DNA from 2 places in the Shimazuella sp. NTD248 genome. Region 2 is predicted to be linked to the other one. Evidence: a T-box and tRNA genes for the amino acid it is inferred to sense, from the RefSeq annotation. Region 2 holds a T-box; the other holds one or more tRNA genes.
The links. A T-box is a leader RNA that pairs with one kind of tRNA and senses whether it is charged. The one in region 2 lies ahead of pheS (phenylalanine--tRNA ligase subunit alpha), so its partner is inferred to be a tRNA-Phe.
Positions count from the first base shown of each region.

Region 1 (3,265 bases), on a different contig from region 2:
TCCAAATATTACAATGCACCACTTGCTTCGAGTTCGATGACATATCTAGGAAGTACGATGTTACATCCTCAAAATCCTTTGAGCCGGCGACTTTCCGCAGGAACCAGAAAAGTATTGGAGATTTTAGACACACCAGCAAATACCACATTTCATGCGGAATGGTTTCATACTCCGAATGATCAAATTATTTTTGGGGAGATTGGCAGCAGGACAGGTGGTGCAAAAGTATCTGACACACATAAACTTGCATACGATGTGTCATTGTTTGATATTCATGCTCAAATTTCTGTTGGACTTCCAGGTCCAGTATTGAAGGAAGAAGTGAAAATGAATCCCTCCCATTTAGCTGGATGGTTATTGGTGAACACTAAATATGGATTATTACATGTGAACTCTACCTTGTTTCCAGAATGGGTGAAAGTGGCCCAAATTACTGGAGAAGATGGAAAGTCATATGATCAAGCGCAATTAAGTGTCGATTCCATCGCTCAATTTGCTTTTGTAGGGAGGAATGAAGAAGAATTGTCGCAGCGGTTGAATCAGCTTATTTCTATTGTTGATGAGACATTTCAATGGGAGAACTAAATATACGCAAAATCCCTGTTTCCAGCAGGGATTTTGTTGAAAAAAATATAAAAATTTGAATCGCAGTATTAGGAATAGTTTGAGATAATTTGTTCAGGTGACTAATTGCTGCTTTATATATAGGAACCAAAAAAACCTAGCCAAATGAATTAGCTAGGTTTTAAAAAGTTATCTACGAAAACACCTTGATCTGGTAACGCCACTGAGCTAGCCCCCGTGGTGGGGGGTCGATTGTGGTAGCGGCTACGCCTACTTAGGCGGCCACAATCACCCCCCACCACGGTAGGGCTAGTATAGTAACGCGGGACCGGATGAAGTATGGGAATCTTACACGCAGATACGGCGTAACACCGTACACAAGAAAGCTAGATAACTTTTAGGTATATGTACACTGTTTGGAATACTAAAAAAATAGTAACATAGAATGTATGTTTTTGCAAATGAAAATATTATGTAGATAAATGCGATGCAAGTAGTGGGAAATGCTTCCACCCCGCTATATAACTAATAAATATTCGTTTTCGAAGCATCATTAAAATAAAATGAAAAAAAGAGTTGACAACAAACCTCATTACAGGTTAAGATAGATCTCGTTCCTGACAAAATCAAAGTGTTTTGGAGAGATGTCCGAGCTGGCCGAAGGAGCACGATTGGAAATCGTGTATACGTCACAAGCGTATCGAGGGTTCGAATCCCTCTCTCTCCGCCATCTTATACATAGATGGCTCGATAGCTCAGTCGGTAGAGCAGAGGACTGAAAATCCTCGTGTCGGCGGTTCGATTCCGTCTCGAGCCACCATTTGAATGTTTTTGAATATGCTGAAATAGCTCAGCTGGTAGAGCAACTGACTTGTAATCAGTAGGTCGCGGGTTCGAATCCTGCTTTCAGCACCACATATCATCATAGCCACCAATCCATTGTTGGTGGCTATGTTATAGGGGCGTAGTTTAATGGTAGAACAGAGGTCTCCAAAACCTCCAGTGTGGGTTCAATTCCTACCGCCCCTGCCAATACAAAAAGCCACTCTGCTTCTTGATGACAGGGTGGCTTTTTTCTGCATGAAAGACAGCTTAGTGACAAGTAATATCTTTTGTGGCGAACCTCTAGAGAAGTTATCTCTAGAGAAAATGGTTTGCGCTTTTTTATAGTTGGATTGTTTTCAACTTATATGTGTAACCCTTCCACTCGATTCACAATCTCTCTGGCCCTGTCTATCCATTTTTGATCAATGGGATGATCTTCTGCTGGGATAGGAGTTGTAAACTGATTCATCATTCCGCTAAAAACACCAGAATCCCCAGTAGGATCACTAGATTCATCTGTGCGAAATTCATGTTTGATTACAAATGGTTTTCCGATTCGAACGAGAGTATCTGGATCTCCGATATCACCTCGCACCGCAAATACAGGAATGCGAAGAAAATACCGGTTTCCATGTTCTTCTTCCCAGTCCAATGGTTTGTCGAAATAACCATGATCATATGCATAGCCGCCGCCTATGTGGAAATCTTCCTCTTCCAACTGATCAGAGAGACTGGCGAATTGTGTTTGTTTGTCTTCGATGGTAGATTCAATTGGTATCATGCTGGACATCCTTTTTTGTTATAGTGTTTGAGGTTTTAGGATTTCTCATTCATCCGAAATAATACAGCGATGAACAATAAAAGTTTAAACATGGCTTTGGGTGGAGTTCAAAATTTTATTATTGACTTTTGGTGGGATTATGTTAGAATATTCAAGTGTCACAAGATTGAGTGTTATGGCGGCATAGCCAAGTGGTAAGGCAGAGGTCTGCAAAACCTTTACCCCCGGTTCAAATCCGGGTGCCGCCTCCATTAAAAACTTTTTGTATAATTCCGCTTGCTTATGCGGGTGTGGCGGAATTGGCAGACGCGCAAGATTCAGGTTCTTGTGGTCATGATGACCGTGGAGGTTCAAATCCTCTCATCCGCACCAAAAAAGTGCTTGACTTTTATGTGTGAAAGAGTTATGATGGATTTCGTTGTTGCAAAATGAATACGGGCTCTTAGCTCAACTGGATAGAGTGTCTGACTACGGATCAGAAGGTTAGGGGTTCGACTCCTCTAGGGCCCGCCATTTTTTCAACAATGAATGATAACGTCTTGCAAAATGAATATGGGCTCTTAGCTCAACTGGATAGAGTGTCTGACTACGGATCAGAAGGTTAGGGGTTCGACTCCTCTAGGGCCCGCCAAACAAAAAGATGAAAGCACATGCTTTCATCTTTTTTGATCTTTCATGCAAGTTGTTAAATATAGTTACTATAAAATTTTGAATCCATTCTTTCAGTTTAATAGAATGGGAAAATGCAGTCCACTAGAGGAGTTATTTTCTTTGGAGAATTTCCCATTCTTTTTGATATTGTTCTGCAAGATTACATTTATTAGAAATGTACTTGCGCAAAGTGGCTGAATATTTATTTTTAAAAGTAGCATTGGATGGGTTAAATTCATATTCTGTTTTTGAATCTTCCATTTCTTTGAAGTAAGTATCACAAGCCAATCTTTTACTATAGGACGAATTTATATTGGTTAAAATAATAAAGTTATCTTCTGCACCGGGAATATACTTGATCATAAATCTTTCACCTTGGTTGGGATAGATATAACCATTCTCAGGGGCTGGATAAATGTTAAAGGCTGTGCTCTCAAATGTTGT
Region 1 is NZ_JCAJZT010000001.1:547,767-551,031, reverse strand. Features, by position in the region: gene AC5WOE_RS03010 (ATP-grasp domain-containing protein) at 1-585, shown strand, start outside; tRNA gene AC5WOE_RS03005 (tRNA-Ser) at 1,203-1,294, shown strand; tRNA gene AC5WOE_RS03000 (tRNA-Phe) at 1,309-1,384, shown strand; tRNA gene AC5WOE_RS02995 (tRNA-Thr) at 1,404-1,479, shown strand; tRNA gene AC5WOE_RS02990 (tRNA-Trp) at 1,523-1,596, shown strand; gene AC5WOE_RS02985 (YugN family protein) at 1,751-2,170, opposite strand; tRNA gene AC5WOE_RS02980 (tRNA-Cys) at 2,348-2,421, shown strand; tRNA gene AC5WOE_RS02975 (tRNA-Leu) at 2,455-2,542, shown strand; tRNA gene AC5WOE_RS02970 (tRNA-Arg) at 2,607-2,683, shown strand; tRNA gene AC5WOE_RS02965 (tRNA-Arg) at 2,725-2,801, shown strand; gene AC5WOE_RS02960 (hypothetical protein) at 2,933-3,265, opposite strand, start outside.
Region 1: it has a tRNA-Phe gene. The T-box ahead of pheS (phenylalanine--tRNA ligase subunit alpha) is inferred to sense a tRNA for this amino acid. The anticodon was not compared.

Region 2 (3,265 bases):
TCTTCATCTTGGAAAAGGTCCCGTACTCGCACTTTATGATGCTGGGCATATTGCTCATCAACCTTTATTACAATTAGTACGAGAGGTAGCAGAGGAAGAAGGAATTCCTTACCAATATGAGGTTGTTACGCGTGGCGGTACAGATGCTAGTCATATACATGTGCATCATCATGGAGTGCCAACTCTCACTTTGGGAGTACCCTCTCGCTATATTCATAGTCATACTTCTGTTATCGATCAACGAGATGTTGATCATTTGGTTAATTGGTTAGTAGCACTGACATCTCGCCTCGATCGCAGAACGATTGAAAAATTAACGAGATAACATAAAAGCCACCAATGGTGGCTTTTATCATTTAGCCGAGAAGCCCAGTGGGTAGGTAGGGGTGAATCGGCTTTTTTGTTATGTTTTCAAACTTTGAGTTGCAATCATTCCCACTCTTGTTATAAACTACGAAATAAATAAGCAGAACAAAAGTTTGGGGTGAATGAAAAAAGAAAGAAAACAAGGGAAGAAAGCTTTTGCTTAATTTTGGATTCTATCATGTAATGTCTGGATCATGGTTTGTTGTTCTGCCTCATCGCTATTTTTCCAAATTACTTCAAACAACACCCCAAGACCAGGAAGTAGTTTTTCTTCACCTTGGGTGATCGAATCTTCGATTAAACCAACTAACTCATTGTTATTCATATGTTGAATATTTTGGATAACTGCTCCTCGTATGTTAAAATTCATATACTATCACCTCATAGATCTCCTATGTGAATGAAGGAGAATTTTTTATGTACTATTCCATAACTTCTCCCCAAAACCAACAAGTTAAACGTTGGAAAAAATTGCTGTCCAAAAAAGGTCGCCAATCAGGAGGAGCTTATTTAGCAGAAGGCGTCCATTTATTGCAAGAAGCCTTGATAGTAAAAGGGGAAATAAGATCCATTATCATTCGAGAAGGATTTGTAGACTCGGAAAAATTGATAGAAGCAAATCAAGCACATATTCCAGTGTATCAGCTAAGTGCTCCTATTTTTTCAACTTTGATTGATACAGAGCAATCACAAGGTGTTATTACAGAAGTCACTATACCTCACTGGAATATCGAAAACCAGTTGGAGAAAAGTAATTTAATACTTTTGCTGGATGAAATACAAGACCCAGGTAACCTCGGCACAATCTTGCGAACGGCGTCTGCCGCTGGTGTTGATTTAGTGGTACTAGGAAAGGGAACCGTTGATCCATACAATAGCAAGGTAATTCGTTCGACGATGGGAGCTGTCTTTCACTTACCAATCGCAGAGGCAGATTTACTGGAAGTGATTCCTATGTTAAGGCAGAAAAATATAACAGTAGTAGGAACTTCGCCTCATAATGGTATTTATACATTTAATTATTCGTTTCCAACAAAAGTGGCGATTGTACTTGGAAATGAGGGAAGGGGAATACAAGAAGCTGTTTTACAACAAATTGATCAAGCATTGATGGTTCCCATGATAGGAAGGGCAGAATCCTATAATGTATCCATCACAGCAGGAATGCTTTTATATGAACACCTCAGACAACATCATCACATAAAAATGAATGAACAAAAGATATGATTTTAATGTTTTCAACAAATCATCAAAGATATCATGAATATTAACTTTAGGAATTGCAAGTTTTTCTCTGATCCGATATAATGGTTGCGATCTTTATTCATTATATTTTTGGCAATGACAGAGACAGGGCACAATGTATCTATTACAGGGAGGAAAAGTCTTGACTGGAAACTTTTCCATAGCGCTACTTGTGTTATTCACTCTCGAGCTGCCCCTTGAAACTTCAGTAGGGGGGACCGGCAAGCTGCTGCCGTTATCAGCAAAAAGTGGGGGAGATATTTCTCCTCAACAAGGGTGGTACCGCGAACTCTCGTCCCTTAGGGATGGGAGATTTTTCTTTTTTAAAGGGGAGCGTGCGATGCGTGATCGATTATTAGCACTGCAAGAAGAAGCGTCCGGGGTAATTGTGGATGCACAAGACCTGGAAACGCTAAGAGAAGTAAAAGTAAAATACCTTGGAAAAAAAGGTGAAATTACTGGTGTCTTAAGAGGCATGGGAAAGTTATCAGCTGAAGAACGTCCTATTATCGGAGCATTAGTAAATGATGTACGTGCAACTCTCAGTACTTTGATTGATGAAGCTGAATCAAAGCTGGAAGAAGCAAAATTGGCAGAGAAATTAGCACATGAAAATGTGGATGTTACGCTTCCTGGTAAGGCTATTTCTATCGGATCTTTACATCCGATCAATGCAGTGCTTGAACAAGTGGAAGATATTTTTATCGGTATGGGTTTTCATATTGCCGAAGGACCCGAAGTAGAAACGGATTATTTCAATTTTGAAATGTTAAATTTGCCGAAGAATCATCCAGCCCGTGATATGCAGGATTCTTTTTATATTTCACCTGAAACGCTGCTTCGAACTCATACTTCTGCTGTACAAGTAAGATCGATGATCGATAAAAAAGGGGAAGTTCCTGTTCGGATTATTAGCCCAGGAAAAGTATATCGTCGGGATGATGATGATTCTACTCACTCTCATCAATTTACACAAATTGAGGGATTAGTAGTAGATAGTGGTGTATCCATGAGTGAACTTCATGGTGTGCTTCTTCACCTTATTCACCAATTGTTTGGAGAAGAGACAGAAGTTCGACTACGTCCAAGTTATTTCCCGTTTACAGAGCCTAGTGTCGAAGTAGATATCTTCCATCCTGAAAAAGGTTGGATCGAGATCCTTGGTGCTGGTATGGTACACCCGACTGTTTTAGAGAAAGCAGGATATGATTCAGAAAAATATACTGGATTCGCTTTTGGTATCGGGGCAGAGCGAATCGCTATTTTAAAATACGATATAGATGATATTCGCAATTTTTATCAAAATGATTTACGTTTTATTAAACAATTTAAGTCGGTTTAAGAAGGAGGGTAAAACATGTTAGTTTCATATGAATGGTTATCGGAATATGTAGATTTAAAAGGGATTTCACCTGAAGATATTGCGGAAGAGCTAAATCGTACAGGAATAGAAGTGGAAGTTATTTATACAAGAGATGCAGGTGTATCCCGTGTTGTAGTGGGAAAAGTACTCAACTGTACTCCTCATCCTGAGGCAGATCGATTGAATATTTGTTCCGTGCATGTGGGTCATGCTACTCCTTTGCAAATTGTATGTGGAGCAAAAAATGTTGCTGCTGGTCAGTTGGTCCCTGTAGCGTTGGAGGGGGCAACA
Region 2 is NZ_JCAJZT010000007.1:38,323-41,587, forward strand. Features, by position in the region: gene AC5WOE_RS15420 (M42 family metallopeptidase) at 1-325, shown strand, start outside; gene sspI (small acid-soluble spore protein SspI) at 527-736, opposite strand; gene AC5WOE_RS15430 (TrmH family RNA methyltransferase) at 784-1,593, shown strand; T-box leader at 1,699-1,914, shown strand; gene pheS (phenylalanine--tRNA ligase subunit alpha) at 1,952-2,953, shown strand; gene pheT (phenylalanine--tRNA ligase subunit beta) at 2,969-3,265, shown strand, end outside.